2 regions of the Rheinheimera fenheensis genome follow, and region 2 is predicted to be linked to the other one. Evidence: predicted binding sites of a transcription regulator. Region 2 holds the regulator's gene; the other holds the start of a gene.
What was found. Region 2 encodes sigma-54, which starts transcription at its own class of promoters, with help from an activator protein. Its sites were predicted from a motif close to TGGCANGNTNCNTGCTT; they were not measured.
Positions count from the first base shown of each region.

Region 1: ABGI61_RS03720 (TorF family putative porin) is a predicted target of sigma-54. The motif match lies at 2,039-2,055, and genes of this name have one in related genera.

Region 1 covers NZ_JBDPJM010000002.1:147,205-155,563, reverse strand. Annotated here, with positions in the region: gene ABGI61_RS03735 (Dam family site-specific DNA-(adenine-N6)-methyltransferase) at 1-765, shown strand, start outside; gene ABGI61_RS03730 (DUF2970 domain-containing protein) at 710-901, opposite strand; gene ABGI61_RS03725 (hypothetical protein) at 902-1,159, opposite strand; gene ABGI61_RS03720 (TorF family putative porin) at 1,322-2,002, opposite strand; gene rpe (ribulose-phosphate 3-epimerase) at 2,237-2,914, shown strand; gene trpS (tryptophan--tRNA ligase) at 3,035-4,039, shown strand; gene ABGI61_RS03705 (anthranilate synthase component II) at 4,060-4,662, shown strand; gene ABGI61_RS03700 (HDOD domain-containing protein) at 4,721-5,851, shown strand; gene ABGI61_RS03695 (aspartate aminotransferase family protein) at 6,160-7,377, shown strand; gene astA (arginine N-succinyltransferase) at 7,480-8,359, shown strand, end outside.
Region 2 covers NZ_JBDPJM010000001.1:267,883-276,241, forward strand. Annotated here, with positions in the region: gene ABGI61_RS01060 (calcium/sodium antiporter) at 5-982, shown strand; gene ABGI61_RS01065 (KpsF/GutQ family sugar-phosphate isomerase) at 999-1,967, shown strand; gene kdsC (3-deoxy-manno-octulosonate-8-phosphatase KdsC) at 1,968-2,522, shown strand; gene lptC (LPS export ABC transporter periplasmic protein LptC) at 2,519-3,073, shown strand; gene lptA (lipopolysaccharide transport periplasmic protein LptA) at 3,063-3,548, shown strand; gene lptB (LPS export ABC transporter ATP-binding protein) at 3,545-4,267, shown strand; gene ABGI61_RS01090 (RNA polymerase factor sigma-54) at 4,317-5,807, shown strand; gene hpf (ribosome hibernation promoting factor) at 5,834-6,121, shown strand; gene ptsN (PTS IIA-like nitrogen regulatory protein PtsN) at 6,146-6,601, shown strand; gene rapZ (RNase adapter RapZ) at 6,598-7,455, shown strand; gene ABGI61_RS01110 (HPr family phosphocarrier protein) at 7,459-7,728, shown strand; gene ABGI61_RS01115 (Na+/H+ antiporter subunit G) at 7,749-8,117, opposite strand; gene ABGI61_RS01120 (K+/H+ antiporter subunit F) at 8,126-8,359, opposite strand, start outside.

The DNA of each region.
Region 1 (8,359 bases), on a different contig from region 2:
CCCTTCGTTGGCGCAGGCTCGGTGTTTTTAAATACCGATTATCCCGCTTATCAGCTAAATGATATAAATGCTGATTTAATCGCGCTATATCAACTACTGCAAAGCCGCCATCAGAGTTTTATCGCTGATGCCAAAGCCTTATTTACCAGCCAAAGTAACCAGCGTGATGCTTATCTGAGTTTGCGTCAGCAGTTTAATTTAAGCCAGGATCCGTACGAGCGCTCGGTGCTGTTTCTCTACCTTAACCGACATGGCTACAATGGCCTGTGCCGCTATAATTTGTCGGGCAAGTTCAATGTACCTTTTGGTAGTTATAAGAAACCTTACTTCCCGGAAGCCGAGTTGCATTATTTTGCTGAAAAAGCACAGCGTGCAACGTTCACCTGCAGCAGTTATCAGCAGGTGATGCAGCATACTCAAGCTGGCGCAGTTATATATTGTGATCCGCCTTATGTACCACTGAGCAAAACCGCAAGCTTTACCAGCTATGCCAGGCAAGGCTTTGATTTGGATGATCAGGCACAACTGGCTAATTTGGCAGAAAAAGCTCAGCAACGCGGTGTAACGGTAGTGATCAGTAACCACGATACCACCTGGACACGTAAAATATATCAGCAAGCGGTATTACATAGTTTGCAGGTAGGGCGTTCAATTAGCCAAAAGGGTTCTGGCAGGGGTAAGGTAGCGGAATTATTTGCGGTGTATCAGGCTATGCCAGTACCAGTTTCACCACCAGTAACAATACAGCCACAAAAAGTAGGGTAACGACTAAGCCGACTACGATGTAAGGAATAGGACTGCTGCTGGCAAAGTCCTGTTGGCGCTGTTGCTCTGACTGCACACCAATGAAAGCACCAAAAACAGCCTTAATCACTTGTCTCAGCGTTGGCTTATTTGCCATTTAAGGTTTTTGTGCAGGGCTTAGCCGGCTCAACAGTTCCAGCAAGTCAACAAAATGAAACTGAGTAGAGCGACTATTGCCCTGAAACCAACTAAACCAGCTTTGTTGCTGTGTTGCTAAACACTGTTGCTGTGCAGTAGTGTCTTCAAGCGCGGCACAGTGTTGGCTAGTTAGCAGCTTTGGCGCTACAACATAAAGAGCACCGGCAGTAATGCCAGCTGAAATTAAAGCAGCTTGGTACAGCTTGGTAAATTTCATGTTAAATCCATTTGCTCTTCTAAAACACACTGATGATAAAACATCTGGTTAAGTGACACAAGCTGATTATTAATTCAGCAACCAAGCATTTATAAGCCATAGTGCCGCACATGGATCAGTGGGTAGTGAAAAAAGCTGGCAGCACGCTGCCAGCCTGTCAGATTAGAAGCTTTTTGATATGGCAAAAATGACCCGGCTATCTGCCAGGTAAGACCCATTGATATCGGTATCGACATACGTCAGGCTTAACCCTGCTCCCAATACTTCTGTGCTTAAACCGATACTCCAGTCCAGATAACTGGCACTGCTATCATCATATTCGTTTTGACCCACATGTAAGTCCAAACTCAGATTGTCGCTAAGCGCATAGGCATAATTGGCATACACATAAATAAAGTTGCCACTATTCGCGTAGTAGTCATCACTGTACGCCAAACCAAACGTCAGATCTTTGTATGACAGCGAGCCATAAAGCTCATAAAAGTTAGAGCCGTCAATTTCAGCATTCGGGTAGCCATAACGCATAATGCCGACATCGGTCGACCAATCGTCATTAATAGCACCACTCCAACCCAGCATCACATCCAGCTCCAGCGTGCCTTCAGCCAGAAAGTCAACGTTCGAGCCCCAGACAGAAGCGTAAAAGCCCGATGCAGAGCTCAGTGATAAGCCACCTTGTAGTGCCGGAGCTTCCTCGGTTTGTGATATACCGCGAAAGGCATAGTCTGACGCAAAGGTTACATCACCGCTCAACGTTAGCTCTGATGCGGTCGCGTTGCTAAGGCCAGTGCCCAGCATCCATAAACTTGCTGCCAAAATAGTACGTTGTGTTGCTGTTTTCATTTTATTAGCCCTTTTCTCTGTTCCCTGCCTTTGGCATTCCAAGATGTATGCCAGTTAAATAAATCATTTATTTTCAAACGCATAGACATTTTAGTCGGTTTGAGTTAGCAGCAACTTGTGCAGTATTGGTGCGTTGTTGCTTATTTTGCGTGCAGCAAGTTGGCGCTGTGTCAGCGTGTTTTTTAGCAGCAAATCCAGTAAAGTATCGGCTTTGCGGATTTTGGGGGTGTTGCTATGCAACCTTATCTGATTGCACCATCGATTTTGTCGGCTGACTTTGCCCGTTTAGGCGAGGAGGTCAAGGCAGTGTTGAACGCGGGTGCCGATGTGGTGCATTTTGATGTGATGGATAATCATTATGTGCCCAACCTGACTATTGGCCCTATGGTATGTCAGGCGCTGCGTAACTATGGTATCACTGCACCTATTGATGTGCACCTGATGGTAGAGCCGGTGGACAGTTTAGTGCCACAGTTTGCTCAGGCCGGCGCCAGTATGATTACCTTTCATCCTGAAGCCTCACGCCATATTGACCGCACACTACAACTGATCAAAAGCCATGGCTGCAAAGCTGGCTTGGTTTTTAATCCGGCTACGCCATTGAGCTATCTTGATTATGTGCTGGATAAAGTTGATATGGTGCTACTGATGTCGGTAAACCCGGGCTTTGGCGGACAAAAATTTATTCCGGCTACGCTAACTAAGCTATCTGACGCTCGTCGGTTAATTGATCAGAGCGGCTTACCCATCCGGCTAGAAATCGATGGCGGTGTGACAGTGGAGAACATTGCTGAGATTGCCGCTGCTGGTGCAGATATGTTTGTTGCCGGCTCAGCCATTTTTAATGCGCCGGACTACAAAGACGTAATAAATCAAATGCGTCAGCAGCTGGCCAAAACCCTAACCTCTTAGTGGTATGCTAAAACGCATTTTTACTGCCGGTCTAGCCCCTTAGCAGATATAATGGCGCACACAGCGGCTGGGTTGCCGGCCTAAAGTTAACCTGAAACAATGGTAATAGTGGATACAATAATGAGCAAAAAGCCCATAGTACTCAGTGGCGCACAGCCATCTGGCCAACTGACAATAGGAAATTATCTGGGTGCCCTGCGCCAGTGGGATAAAATGCAGGATGATTATGACTGCTTATATTGTATCGTTGACCTGCACGCCATTACGGTGCGTCAAGAACCTGCAGCGCTACGCAGCGCCTCCCTGGATAGCCTGGCGCTTTATCTGGCATGTGGCATCGACCCTAAGCGCTCAGCGGTGTTTATGCAATCGCATGTGCCTGAGCATAGCCAACTGGCCTGGGTGCTGAATTGCTACACCCAATTTGGCGAGCTAAGCCGCATGACGCAGTTTAAAGACAAGTCAGAACGGCATAACAATAACGTCAATGCCGGTTTGTTTACCTATCCGGTGCTGATGGCCGCAGACATTTTATTGTATCAGGCTAACCAAATTCCGGTAGGCCATGACCAAAAGCAGCATCTTGAGTTGGCCCGCGATGTCGCTATGCGGTTTAATGCGGTACATGGTGATATTTTCACCGTACCCGAGCCTTATATTCCACCGGTGGCTGCCCGGGTGATGAGCCTGCAAGACCCAACGAAGAAGATGTCAAAATCGGATGATAATCCGTGGAATTTTGTTGGTCTGCTCGAAGATCCGAAGATGATCAGCAAGAAATTCAAAAAGGCGATGACTGATTCAGAAGATCCACCACGCGTAAGGTTTGACCTTGATGCCAAGCCTGGTGTTGCCAATCTGCTGAGTATTTTAAGTGGTGTTACCGGTAAAACCATTACCGCGCTGGAAGCCGAGTACGAAGGAAAAATGTATGGCCATTTAAAGGGCGATGTCGCTGATGCTGTTATCAGTCTGTTAGAGCCGGTACAAAAAACCTTTAGCGAGCTGCGCGCTGATTTGCCTACCTTACAAGCGGTAATGCGTGAAGGAGCAGAAAAAGCCCGTAGCCGTGCCGCTAACACCCTGGCCAAAGTAAATGATGCTGTGGGTTTTGTTGCGCCCTAGGCGCGCCACAGGCCACGCTTATGCTACTGCTGATTGATAACTACGACTCCTTTACCTATAACCTGATGCAGTATTTCGCTGCATTGGGCCAACAGGTGATGGTGCGACGTAACGATGACATTAGTCTGACGCAAATTCAGGCGCTCTCACCAGCCTATCTGGTGATTTCGCCTGGGCCAAAAACACCGGACGATGCCGGCATTTCACTGGGGGCAATTGAGCATTTTGCCGGCAAGCTGCCCATTTTGGGCGTTTGTCTGGGGCATCAGGCCATTGCTCAGGTATTTGGTGCCAAAGTCGTGCGTGCCGCACAGGTGATGCATGGCAAAAACTCGTTAATCCGCCACAACAGTCAGTCAGTGTTTGCCGGGCTGGCTAACCCGTTGGATGTTACCCGTTACCACTCGTTGGTGGTGGAACGGCAAAGCCTGCCTGCCGAGCTGATTGAAACTGCCTGGACCACTAATGATAACGATACAGCGGTCGATATTATGGGTCTTATGCACCGTAGTTTGCCTATTCATGGCATACAGTTTCATCCTGAGGCAATATTAAGTCAGCAAGGTAAAGAGCTGCTGGCAAATTTTTTACAGTTAACGACAGACACAGCGCGGCTTGACTGAAACCTGTCTGCACCACAGGATGGGGTATTTTTAATTTGGCTAATGGAAGTAACGACACGTGACAAACTCCACAGTGCTGGCAGCGGATACGCTTCAGCAGCGTTTTTTTGACCAGTTGGTTGGCGTTAATCCAGACAGCAAACGACTGCGCTATCAAATCCGTGCCGGTCAACCAACTGATAGCCGCAATCTGCTTGATGTTGATGCCAGAGCTGCGCAATTACGCGCAGCCGGTGCTCAGGCCAAAGCCCAGTTCAGTGAATTTGCTCAGGCGCACTTACATGACCAGGTTGCAGACGAGCTGCTGCGTAAGCTACACAATATCGGTCAGGTAACGGCTTCACTCTTTGATCCTGGTCAGAATTTCTATCTGTTACTGGACGCGCTCAGCGCCAAAGTGGTGACGGTAAATAAACTGGATGGTTTAATTTCAGCTGTGCCCTGGTTGGTGGAAGACTTATTACGGCTGGTTAATCAGCCACAATATCGTAACCGCACTGCGTCAGGTGCTATGGTAAAAGACATTAAAACCGCCTTACGTTTTCTTGGTGTTGAAAGCCTGCAACTGATTTTACCCGTCTATGCCATGCGTCGCATGCTGCCGCATTCGACCGACCCCTTCACCAGTTTGAAGAGCAGGATCTGGGACTACTCGCTGGCGGTGGCCATAGCCGCGCGTAAGCTGGCAGAAAACAGTGCCGAGGTCCCCTATAACGCCTTTTGTGTGGGGCTGTTTCATACGCTGGGGCACTTGGTGGTCACGCGTAATTACCTGCGTACTTTTGCCGAGGTACGCCAGCAGCAGTTGTTACATGCCCGGGAAAACCGCGATGTGCAGCTGACCGACGCGCTGGATGCATTAACACCCGATGCCAGTTTTTTGTGTGAAAGCATGCATGAATTTGCGGCTATTCTCAGTGCTGATATCACGTCTTGCTGGCAATTACAGTCACTGCCATTGTGTCAAACGCTGGATCAGCTGGCAGAGGGCATTGGCTACAATGGTTGCACACCATTGGCTCGTCTGGTGCAGCAGGCACAAACCTACGTACAGTGGCAAGAGCTGAAAAGTCTTCAGCAGGTTACAGAAGCCGAACGTCAGATATGGTTTGCCAAAGTTCAGCTTAGCGGCGAAAACATTGAACTGCTGGCTAAAACTAACTTAAAACGCTTGGGTGTCGATATTTAACAAAAAAATTTCTGGCCATAAACATGCATCAGTGTGTAAACAGACGGCCATTGCAGCAACACGGTGCAGCGGCCTATGGCAGCAACACGCTAAGGACTATGCCAAGGTTGGCAAAATTTGCTTTAGCTGCGTAGTTATTCAAATAGCATGCAAATCTATCTGCAGGCCTTGTTTTTTCTGGCTTTTGGCTGCCTTAGCAGGCAAGACAAGGCGGGTTTAATCTGCAATAATGCCTGACAATTAAGGCTAAAGCCTAACCTGATCGCTGACAGCACAGCGGCATCCAGCAGACCAAAGAGGAACAGAACATGAGCGGCCAGTCGCAAATCACTCGCGCATTATTTGATGAAGTTATGGTACCCAACTATGCTCCTGCCGGCGTTATTCCGGTGAGAGGCGAGGGTTCCCGCGTTTGGGATCAACAGAGCCGCGAATACGTTGATTTTGCCGGTGGCATTGCCGTAAGCAGTCTGGGCCATTGCCACCCGGCATTGGTTAATGCGATTAAACAGCAGGCCGATAAGCTGTGGCATTTAAGCAATGTGATGACCAACGAACCGGCGCTGCGGTTAGCAAAAAAGCTGGTTGACAACACCTTTGCTGATAAAGTGTACTTTGCCAATTCAGGTGCAGAAGCCAACGAAGCAGCCTTTAAACTGGCGCGGCGCTGGGCGCTGGATAAATTCGGCGCGCATAAAGATCAAATCATCTCCTTTGGTAAAAGCTTTCATGGCCGTACCTTTTTCACCGTAACCGTCGGCGGCCAGGCGGCGTATTCAGATGGTTTTGGCCCCAAGCCTGGCGCCGTGCTGCATACGGAATTTAATAACCTGGAAAGTGTAAAAGCGTTAATCTCAGACAACACCTGTGCCGTGGTGCTAGAGCCGATTCAGGGCGAGGGCGGTATTATTCCTGCCACAGCCGAATTTTTACAGGGCGTACGCGAGCTGTGTAATCAGCACAATGCACTGCTGGTCATGGATGAAGTACAAACCGGCGTTGGCCGCACCGGTAAACTGTATGCTTATATGCACTATGGCGTAACGCCGGATATCTTAACCACCGCCAAATCATTAGGCGGCGGCTTCCCGATTGGCGCCATGCTAACCACGACAGAAATTGCCAGCCACCTGAAAGTGGGCACCCACGGCAGTACCTATGGTGGTAACCCGCTGGCCTGTGCCGTGGCTGAAGCGGTACTAGATACGGTAAATCAGCCAACCGTGATGGCACAGGTGTTAGAAAATGAGCAGTTATTCCGCCAGCAGCTTGATGCTATTAACCAAAAATACCAGGTATTTAGCGAAGTACGCGGTAAGGGCATGCTGCTGGGGGCCGTGTTAAACGATAAGTACAAAGGCCGTTCACGTGATTTCTTTTTGGCTGCTGCCGAGCATGGTGTGATGGCCTTAGTTGCCGGGCCTGATGTCGTGCGTTTTGCTCCATCGTTGGTGATTACCCCGGCCGATATCCACGAGGGTATGCAACGCTTTGAGCAGGCGGTTAAACAGGTGGTTGGCGCCTGATAGCTCGCCAAACTGAGATACCAAGCAGCATTAAGACTGCAAAAATGAAGCAAGGGGCCTTTAGGCCCCGAAAACTATAAAGCAAAACTGGAGTAAGCGACGATGATGGTGATTCGCCCAATCCGAGCGGATGATTACCCGGCGCTGTATGATATTGCAGTCGAGTCCGGGCATGGCTTTACGTCCCTGCCGGTCAATGACGAGCTACTGATGCGCAAAATCAGCCGCTCTGAGCATTCGTTCAGTAAACAGGTGACATCACCTGGTGATGAAGGCTACCTGTTTGTGCTGGAAGACACCGCCACCGGTGAAGTCTGTGGCACCAGTGCGCTGGAAGCTGCTGTAGGCCTGGACGATGCTTTCTACCATTATCATTTAGGTAAGGTAGTGCATAGCTCACGCTCACTGGGCGTGTACAAAACAGTGGATATTTTAACCCTGTGCAACGACTACACTGGCGTCAGTGAATTGTGTACGCTGTTTTTACGTGAAAGCCGGCGCGAAAAGCACAATGGCCGCCTGTTGTCGAAAATGCGCTTTTTATTTATGGCAGAATTTTCTGAGCGTTTCGCTGATAGGGTAATTGCCGAGATGCGTGGTGTGTCGAATGACGATGGTAGCTCGCCGTTCTGGCAGTGGTTGCAGGAGCATTTTTTCTCGCTGGATTTTCCCACCGCCGATTATCTTACCGGCATAGGACAAAAAGTCTTTATTGCTGAGCTGATGCCAAAATACCCGATTTATGTCAGTTTGCTGAGCAAACAAGCGCAGGCAGTGATTGGCAAAGTGCATGAAAAAACGAAGCCGGCGCTGGCGTTGTTACAATCAGAAGGGTTTTCTAACCGCGGTTACGTTGATATTTTCGATGCCGGCCCCACCGTAGAGGCAAGGGTAGAGCATATTCGCTCGGTGCGAAATAGCCGCCGCTTACAGGTAGTGATTGGTGAGGTAACTCAGGGCCAGCCGCATTTAATCAGTAATA
Region 2 (8,359 bases):
TGCTTTGTCGCCGCTGTTATTAGCCATTATTTTTGTTGTGGTCGGCTTGATCTTATTGATCTGGAGTGCCGACCGTTTCGTGTTTGGCGCCGCCTCTGTCGCCCGCACGGCGGGTATTTCTCCTATGGTTATTGGCCTAACCATTGTTGCCATGGGCTCATCAGCACCAGAAATGCTGGTATCAGCCAGTGCCGCCTGGCAAGGTCGCATCGATACCTCTGTCGGTAATGCGTTGGGTTCAAACATCACCAATATTTTGTTGGTTATTGGTGCAGCCGCCTTACTAAAACCTATTGCAGTGTCATCATTGACGCTAAAACGTGAATACCCGCTGTTGCTGCTTTGCACCTTACTGGGTTACTACTTTATCTCAGACAATGCCTTAACCCGAACTGAAGGCATATTACTGCTGATAGCCTTTGTTAGTTTTCTCTGTTTGCTGGTTTACTGGGGCAAGCACGCCCGTACCGATGACCCTCTGGTAGCTGAAATTAATGCCGAATTACCCGAGCCGGCGCCTCTGTTCAAAGCGATACTATGGGTAATCGCCGGTTTGGTCCTGCTGCTAGCCAGTTCGCAGTTGCTGGTGCACGGCGCCGTGACGATTGCACGCTATGCCGGCCTTAGCGATCTCGTCATAGGCCTGACAATTATTGCTATTGGCACCAGCCTGCCGGAACTGGCCGCCAGTGTCATTGGTATTTTAAAAGGTGAAGACGATTTAGCGCTTGGCAATATTATTGGCTCTAACATTTTTAATATTCTCGCTGTACTCGGATTAGGAGCTGTTATCGGTCCGGCGAGTCTGGATCCCATGGCGGCAGGTCGCGATGGCTACGTTATGCTGGGTGCCACGCTCGTCATGCTGTTAATGTCATTGCGCTTAGGAAGTATTCAACGCATTAACCGTGCTGAAGGCGCTATACTACTGGCTGCTTTTGCGGGTTATCAGTATTTACTGTTCTACAGCCTTAACCGTTAACAGACAGAGACGTCATATGCACACAGATTTTAGAAGCCGCGCTGCTGAGGTACTGAAAATTGAAGCCGCAGCGGTTGCTCAATTACAGCAGTATCTGGATGGCAGTTTTGATCTAGCTTGTCAGCTTATACTAGACAGCAGAGGTAAAACCATTGTCACGGGCATGGGTAAATCGGGCCACATTGGCAGTAAAATTGCCGCCACTTTGGCCTCTACCGGTTCGCCGGCATTTTTTGTCCACCCCGGTGAAGCCAGCCATGGTGATTTGGGTATGCTGACCCGCGATGATGTCGTCATTGCTATTTCGAACTCCGGTGAAACTGCCGAAGTGTTAACCATAGTGCCGGTGATTAAACGCCTGGGCATAAAACTTATTGCCATGACCGGCAACCCGGCGTCTACCCTGGCTAAGCTGGCCGATGCCCATCTGTGTGTAAAGGTAGAACAAGAAGCCTGTCCACTGGGCTTAGCCCCCACGGCCAGCACCACAGCAACGCTGGCGATGGGCGATGCCTTAGCGGTGTCTTTGCTCGATGCACGTGGTTTCTCAGCAGACGATTTCGCCCTGTCACATCCTGGTGGTAGTCTGGGACGCAAATTGCTGCTGCGGCTTGAAGATATTATGCATCGTGGTGAAGAGCTGCCCGCGGTGCCGAGCAGTGCCACGATTAAAGATGCTTTGCTGGAGATTTCGAAAAAAGGCTTGGGCATGACCGCGATTACCGAGCCCGATGGCCGTCTGGCCGGCATATTCACCGACGGCGATTTACGCCGATTGCTGGATTTACGGATCGACATTCATAGCAGCCAGATTGCTGAAGTGATGACCAGAAACTGCATTACAGCCAATGCACAAATGTTAGCAGCTGAAGCGCTGCAAATTATGCAGCAGAAAAAAATTAACGGTCTTATTATAGTCGATGAGCACAAAGTCCCGGTAGGCGCGATGAATATGCATGACCTGTTACGTGCCGGAGTAATGTAAATGTCCCTGTTTAGCGATCTATACCAAAGAGTTAATCAGTCGCTTTTAGAGCGCGCTAGCCAGGTAAAACTGCTGATTTGTGATGTTGATGGTGTATTTTCTGATGGCCGTATTTACCTTGGCAACAATGGCGAAGAGCTAAAAGCCTTTCACACCCGCGATGGCTACGGCATTAAAGCACTGCGTCAGGCCGGCGTCGAAGTCGCGGTAATTACCGGTCGCAACTCTGCCATTGTGCAGCAGCGCATGACGGCACTGAGCGTACAGTACATTTATCAAGGCCAGGAAAATAAGCTGGCGGCTTTTGAAGAGCTCCTGCAAAAATTGCAACTTAACGCCGCCAATGTTGCCTATATCGGCGATGATCTGGCCGACTGGCAGGTGATGCAACACTGCGGCCTGGCGGTAGCAGTGAAGGATGCTCACCCTTACCTGGTAAAGCATGCCGGTTATGTTACCAGCTTAAACGGTGGCTTTGGTGCGGTCAGAGAGCTGTGTGATTTACTGCTCATCAGTCAGCAGAAATTTGGTTTGTTCGACGGAAGCAGCGCATGAGAAAACTGCTGACCTTGGTGGTCCTGGCATTAACTGCAACAGCACTTTACCTCTGGTTTGAACCGGCAGAGCTGACAGACCCGCTAAAGACCGATCAAGAGCTGTTGCCTGATTATGTCGCGCAAAACGTTACCCGAAGGCTATACAACGCCGAGGGCTATCTGGCTGACACTGTCAGTGCAGAGCGGCTTGAGCATTTTGCCCAACTCGGTTTTACCCAGTTTGAACAGCCAGTGTATACCCTGTACAACGCACAGCAGCAGCCAAACTGGCGTGCCAGCAGCCGCTATGCAGTGTGGTTTCCACAGGATAAGATCATTCTGGAGCAGCAGGTACAAATTGTCAGTCAGCAACAAAACGAATTGATTCAACGTATTGAAACCGAGCAACTGGAAATGTTGTTTCCCAGCAATGCCTTGATTAATAATCACCCGGTTAGAATTCAGGGTCAGGGGTTTTATATTCTCGGCAACGGTATTAACGCAGACCTGAAAAGTAAAACCTTCCAGCTATTACAGCATGATAAAACGGTATATCAGAATGAAAACTAAGTTTTTTTTAGCATTATGTTTTGGCTGCGCCAGCCTGAGCGCCGCCCAACCAGACTACAGCCAGCAGATTCAAATAGACGCCGACCAACTGGTGTCGGTAGAGGAAAACATCCTCACCTACCGCTCTAACGTGCTGATAACGCAAGGTTCTTTACAAATGAAAGCCGATCAACTGGAAATTGATGCCAGTGCCGGCAAGGGTAAAGAGGTGTATACCGCAACCGGCAGCCCGGTAAGTTACTCACAGCAACTGGATAACGGCCAGCCGGTAACCGCTACGGCAGCGCAAATGCGTTACGAGCCTTCCAGCCGCACCCTGACGCTGAGCGGCGATGCCGAACTGACACAAAGTGGCAGTGTAGTAAAAGCCTCGGTTATCCGCTATAACGTCGAGAAAAAGCAGCTCAGTGCCGAAAGTAACGACTCTAAGCGGGTCACCACCATTTTTACGCCAGAGGAAAAGAACAATCCATGAAGTTAGTCGCCTCACATCTGGCTAAAAGTTATAAAGGCCGGCAAGTCGTAAAGGATGTCAGCCTGTCGGTGAACGCCGGCCAGATTGTTGGCTTGCTCGGCCCAAATGGGGCCGGTAAAACCACCACCTTTTACATGATTGTGGGTTTGGTGCCCTCTGATAAAGGCCATATCAGCCTTAATGAACAGGACATTACCTTCAGCCCAATCCACGAGCGGGCACGTTGCGGTATCGGCTATTTGCCACAGGAAAGCTCTATTTTCCGCAAGCTTAGCGTGTACGATAATTTATTGGCTATTTTGCAAACCCGTAAAGACTTAAGCCGCACCCAACGGGAGGAAATTGCCGACGATTTACTCGAAGAGTTTCATATCGGCCACATCAAACATAGCTTGGGCATGAGCTTATCCGGTGGCGAGCGGCGCCGGGTAGAAATTGCCCGCGCTCTGGCGGCTAATCCGGCCTTTATCCTGCTGGACGAGCCCTTTGCCGGTGTTGACCCTATTTCAGTATTAGACATTAAAAAAATTATTCAGCACCTGGCGCAACGGGGCATTGGGGTACTGATTACCGACCATAATGTGCGTGAAACCCTTGATGTGTGTGAAATCGCCTACATTGTCAGTCATGGCGAGCTGATTGCCTCCGGTGCACCACAAGACGTGCTGGCTAATCAGAAAGTACGCGATGTATACCTTGGCGAGCAATTCAGGCTATAGTTAGCAAAAAACAACAACAGCGTGTGATTCAGGAGAACGGTAGAAGTAGATGAAACCCTCTTTGCAACTTCGCTTAGGACAGCAGCTAACCATGACGCCACAATTGCAACAGGCAATTCGCCTGTTACAGTTGTCGACGATAGAGTTGCAGCAGGAAATTCAGGAAGCGCTAGACGCTAACCCCTTATTGGAAGCCGAAGACGAATTCGACAGCTTTAACCCTGAACCCAAAGAGCACATCGACCTATCTGACACCAAAGCGGCCGACGTCGATCATAATCCGGATGACAGCTTTGAACCCAGCGAGCCTGACAGCAGCGAGGCGATGACCGAGCAAAATATTCAGGAAGACTTACCGCTGGACAACAACTGGGATGATTTGGTTAGTGCAGAACCGGTCAGTGCCGGTAGCGCCGGCAATCCGGATGACGATTATGTCTATCAGGGTGAAACCAGTGAAACCCTGCAGGATTATTTGCGCTGGCAAATGCAGCTTACACCCTTTACTGACACCGACCGCGCCATCGCCGAGATTATTATTGAAGCCATCGATGACAATGGCTTATTAACCATCAGCTGCGAAGATATTCTCGACTCACTCGGCTTGCCAGAGGTAGAAGCCGATGAAGTAGAAGCCGTAATCAAACGCATTCAGTTATTTGACCCGGTTGGCGTAGGTGCCCGTTCGGTGCAGGAGTGTTTGTTGGTACAGCTACGTCAATTCGATCCGGCCACTCCCTTTCTCAGTGAGGCGCAAAGCCTGATCCGAGACCACACTGAATTTTTAGCCAATCGTGACTTTCGTTCTTTGATGCGGGTGACTAAACTCAAAGAGGATGAACTGAAAGAAGTGATGCGGCTGATCCACAGTTTAAACCCAAGGCCCGGCGCTGATGTGATACGACAAGAACAGCAGTACGTGATACCGGATGTGAGTGTGACTAAGGTAAAAGGTCGCTGGCAGGTTGAGCTAAACCCGGACGCGATGCCAAAAGTGCGCATTAACCAGCAGTACGCGGCGATGTCAAGAACAGCCCGAAATGCGTCCGACAGCCAGTTTATACGTTCACATCTGCAGGAGGCTAAATGGTTTTTAAAGAGTCTGGAAAGCCGTAACGAAACTTTATTAAAAGTGGCCAATTGTATTGTGCAACAACAGCAGGCCTTTTTTGAGCATGGTGAAGAGGCCATGAAGCCGATGGTGTTGAATGACGTAGCAGAAATGGTTGGCATGCACGAGTCCACCATTTCCCGGGTTACCACCCAAAAGTATATGCACACACCCAGAGGGATCTTTGAACTTAAATTCTTTTTTTCCAGTCATGTTAGTACAGAGAGTGGCGGTGAATGTTCGTCAACTGCCATAAGGGCGTTTATTAAAAAATTAGTGGCGGCGGAAAACCCGGCCAAACCGCTGAGTGACAGTAAGATGGCCGATATTTTGCTGGAGCAAGGAATTAACGTAGCACGACGCACCATTGCCAAATACCGTGAATCGCTGTTTATTCCACCGTCAAATCAACGCAAGACCTTGCTGTAAATAAGCCTAAAAGAAGGAATATGTCTATGCAAATCAATCTAACTGGTCGCCATGTTGAAATTACTGAAGCCTTAAAAGAGTACGTGGACAGCAAGTTTGCTAAGCTGGAACGCCATTTTGATCATATAAACAATGTACATGTGATCCTAAACGTGGAAAAATTGAAACAGATTGCTGAAGCCAAGCTCCACCTGAACGGCGGTGAAGTTTTTGCGGTTTCTGAAGATGAAAATATGTATGCCGCTATCGACCAGCTGATAGATAAACTCGATCGCCAGGTGATTAAGCATAAAGAGAAAATAGCCCGACACTAACCTGACATGATGAATCTAACTGCAATGCTTGCTGAGAACTGCACTAAAAGTGCAGTTCTTTTTAATAGCAAAAAACGGATCCTCGAGTACATTGCCGAGCTGGCGCATCAACAGCTGCCTGACATGACCGAGTACAGTATCCTGGAAGCCCTGATGACACGGGAAAAGCTTGGCTCTACCGGCATCGGTGGCGGTATCGCCATACCGCACGGCAAATTAAAGTCCGTGACCCAGCCGGTACTGGTCTTTGTGGTCAGTAAAGAGGCCATCCCCTTTGATGCAATAGACAATCAGCCGGTAGATATTTTTTGCGCTATTTTAATACCCGAAGAACAATGTCAGGCGCACCTTAGTACCTTAGCGGGTATCGCCAAGCTGTTAAGCCAGAAAGAACTCACAAAAAAAATCCGCCATGCTCAGACAAATCAGGAGTTGTACAAGCTGTTGGTGGATTACAGCACAGTGGATACCGACAAATGAAGCTGCTGGTAGTCAGTGGTCGTTCCGGCTCAGGCAAATCTGTCGCGCTGAGGGTGATGGAAGACCTAGGCTACTACTGTGTCGACAATATTCCGGTTAATTTGCTGCCTACGCTGGCGACCACTGTTATGGGGCAGTATGAGCGTGTTGCCGTAAGCATAGACGTGCGGAACCTGCCACAAGACCCCAATGAGCTGTCTGAGATTCTGTCTTACCTGCCACGCAAACTCGACCTGACCATTCTTTACCTGGATGCCGATCACGCCAGCTTAATTAAGCGTTTTAGCGAAACACGCCGGTTACACCCGCTGTCGCATCAGGCCATGTCGCTGGATGAAGCGATACAGCGCGAGCAGCAGCTGTTAGACCCTATATCCAGCCGGGCCGACCTCTATATTGATACCACCGACTTGAATGTGCATCAGCTGGCAGAACAGCTGCGTGAGCGCATTTTGGGCCAGAAAACCGGCCGCTTGGTGATTTTGTTTGAGTCTTTTGGCTTTAAATACGGTATCCCGAAAGACGCCGACTTTGTCTTCGACGCGCGCTTTTTACCTAACCCCCATTGGGAGCCTGATTTAAAGCCACTCACCGGGCTTGACCAACCGGTAAAAGATTATCTGGCGGCACAACCCGTTGTAGCCAAATACATCTGGCAAATTAACAGCTTTATCAGTACCTGGCTACCACAGCTGGAGCGTAATAACCGCAGTTATCTGACCATAGCCATTGGCTGCACTGGTGGCCAGCATCGCTCTGTGTATATGGTGGAAAGCCTGGTCGAAAGTTATCGCAGTTCACGCGACGACGTGCAGGTTCGTCACCGTGAGCTATCGCGTCACCACAAGGCGTAACTCATGCAATGTCGTCAAACCGTTACCATCGTTAATCAGCTCGGCTTACATGCGCGCGCTGCCACTAAACTGGCACAGTTATGTCAGCAGTTTCAAGCCAAAATAGAGCTGGTACAAGATGACAAAACTGCTGATGCCAGCAGTGTATTGGCGCTGTTAATGCTGGCCAGTAGTAAAGGAAAAACGCTGGAAGTCTGCACCCAGGGCGATGACGCTGAACAGGCGCTTATCGCCGTGATCGATTTAATCAATAAAGGTTTTGACGAGCAATAAGTTAATGCCCCAAAACCGCGCTATGGCAAGGGTTTACGGCTGTGCTGCTTACTTTGCGCCGGCGCTATATTATCCAGCCCTTTGGTTTTAGTTATCGCTTTTAATTTGTGGTGCAGTGCTGTCTTTATCAGCATATGTGCGCTGATCGGCGCTGTGATAAGCAAAAAGATGGTAATTAAAAGCTCATGCACACTGACGCCGCCTGACAAGCTAAAAAAGAAAATTGACCCCAGCAAAATGCCGCCCATACCCAGGGTGGTTGCTTTGGTTGGCCCATGCAGCCGCATAAAAAAGTCAGGCATGCGGGTTAAGCCAATTGAGCCGATTAACACGAAGCTGCCACCCAGTAACAGAAAAAATGCCACGGCCCACTCGATCCAGTTTTGCATAACCGCTCCTATTCGATAATATCGCCACGCAGCAAGAACTTACATACCGCCACAGTACTGACAAAGCCCAACATCGCAATCAGCAAAGCGGCCTCAAAATACAGCGGTGATCCCATCAACAAACCGTACAGAATAATCAGTGCTATGCTGTTGATATACATGGTATCCAGCGCCAGAATGCGGTCTGGCAAACTAGGCCCCCGCAGCAGGCGCCATAAATTCAGCAGTAGCGCCACGCTAAT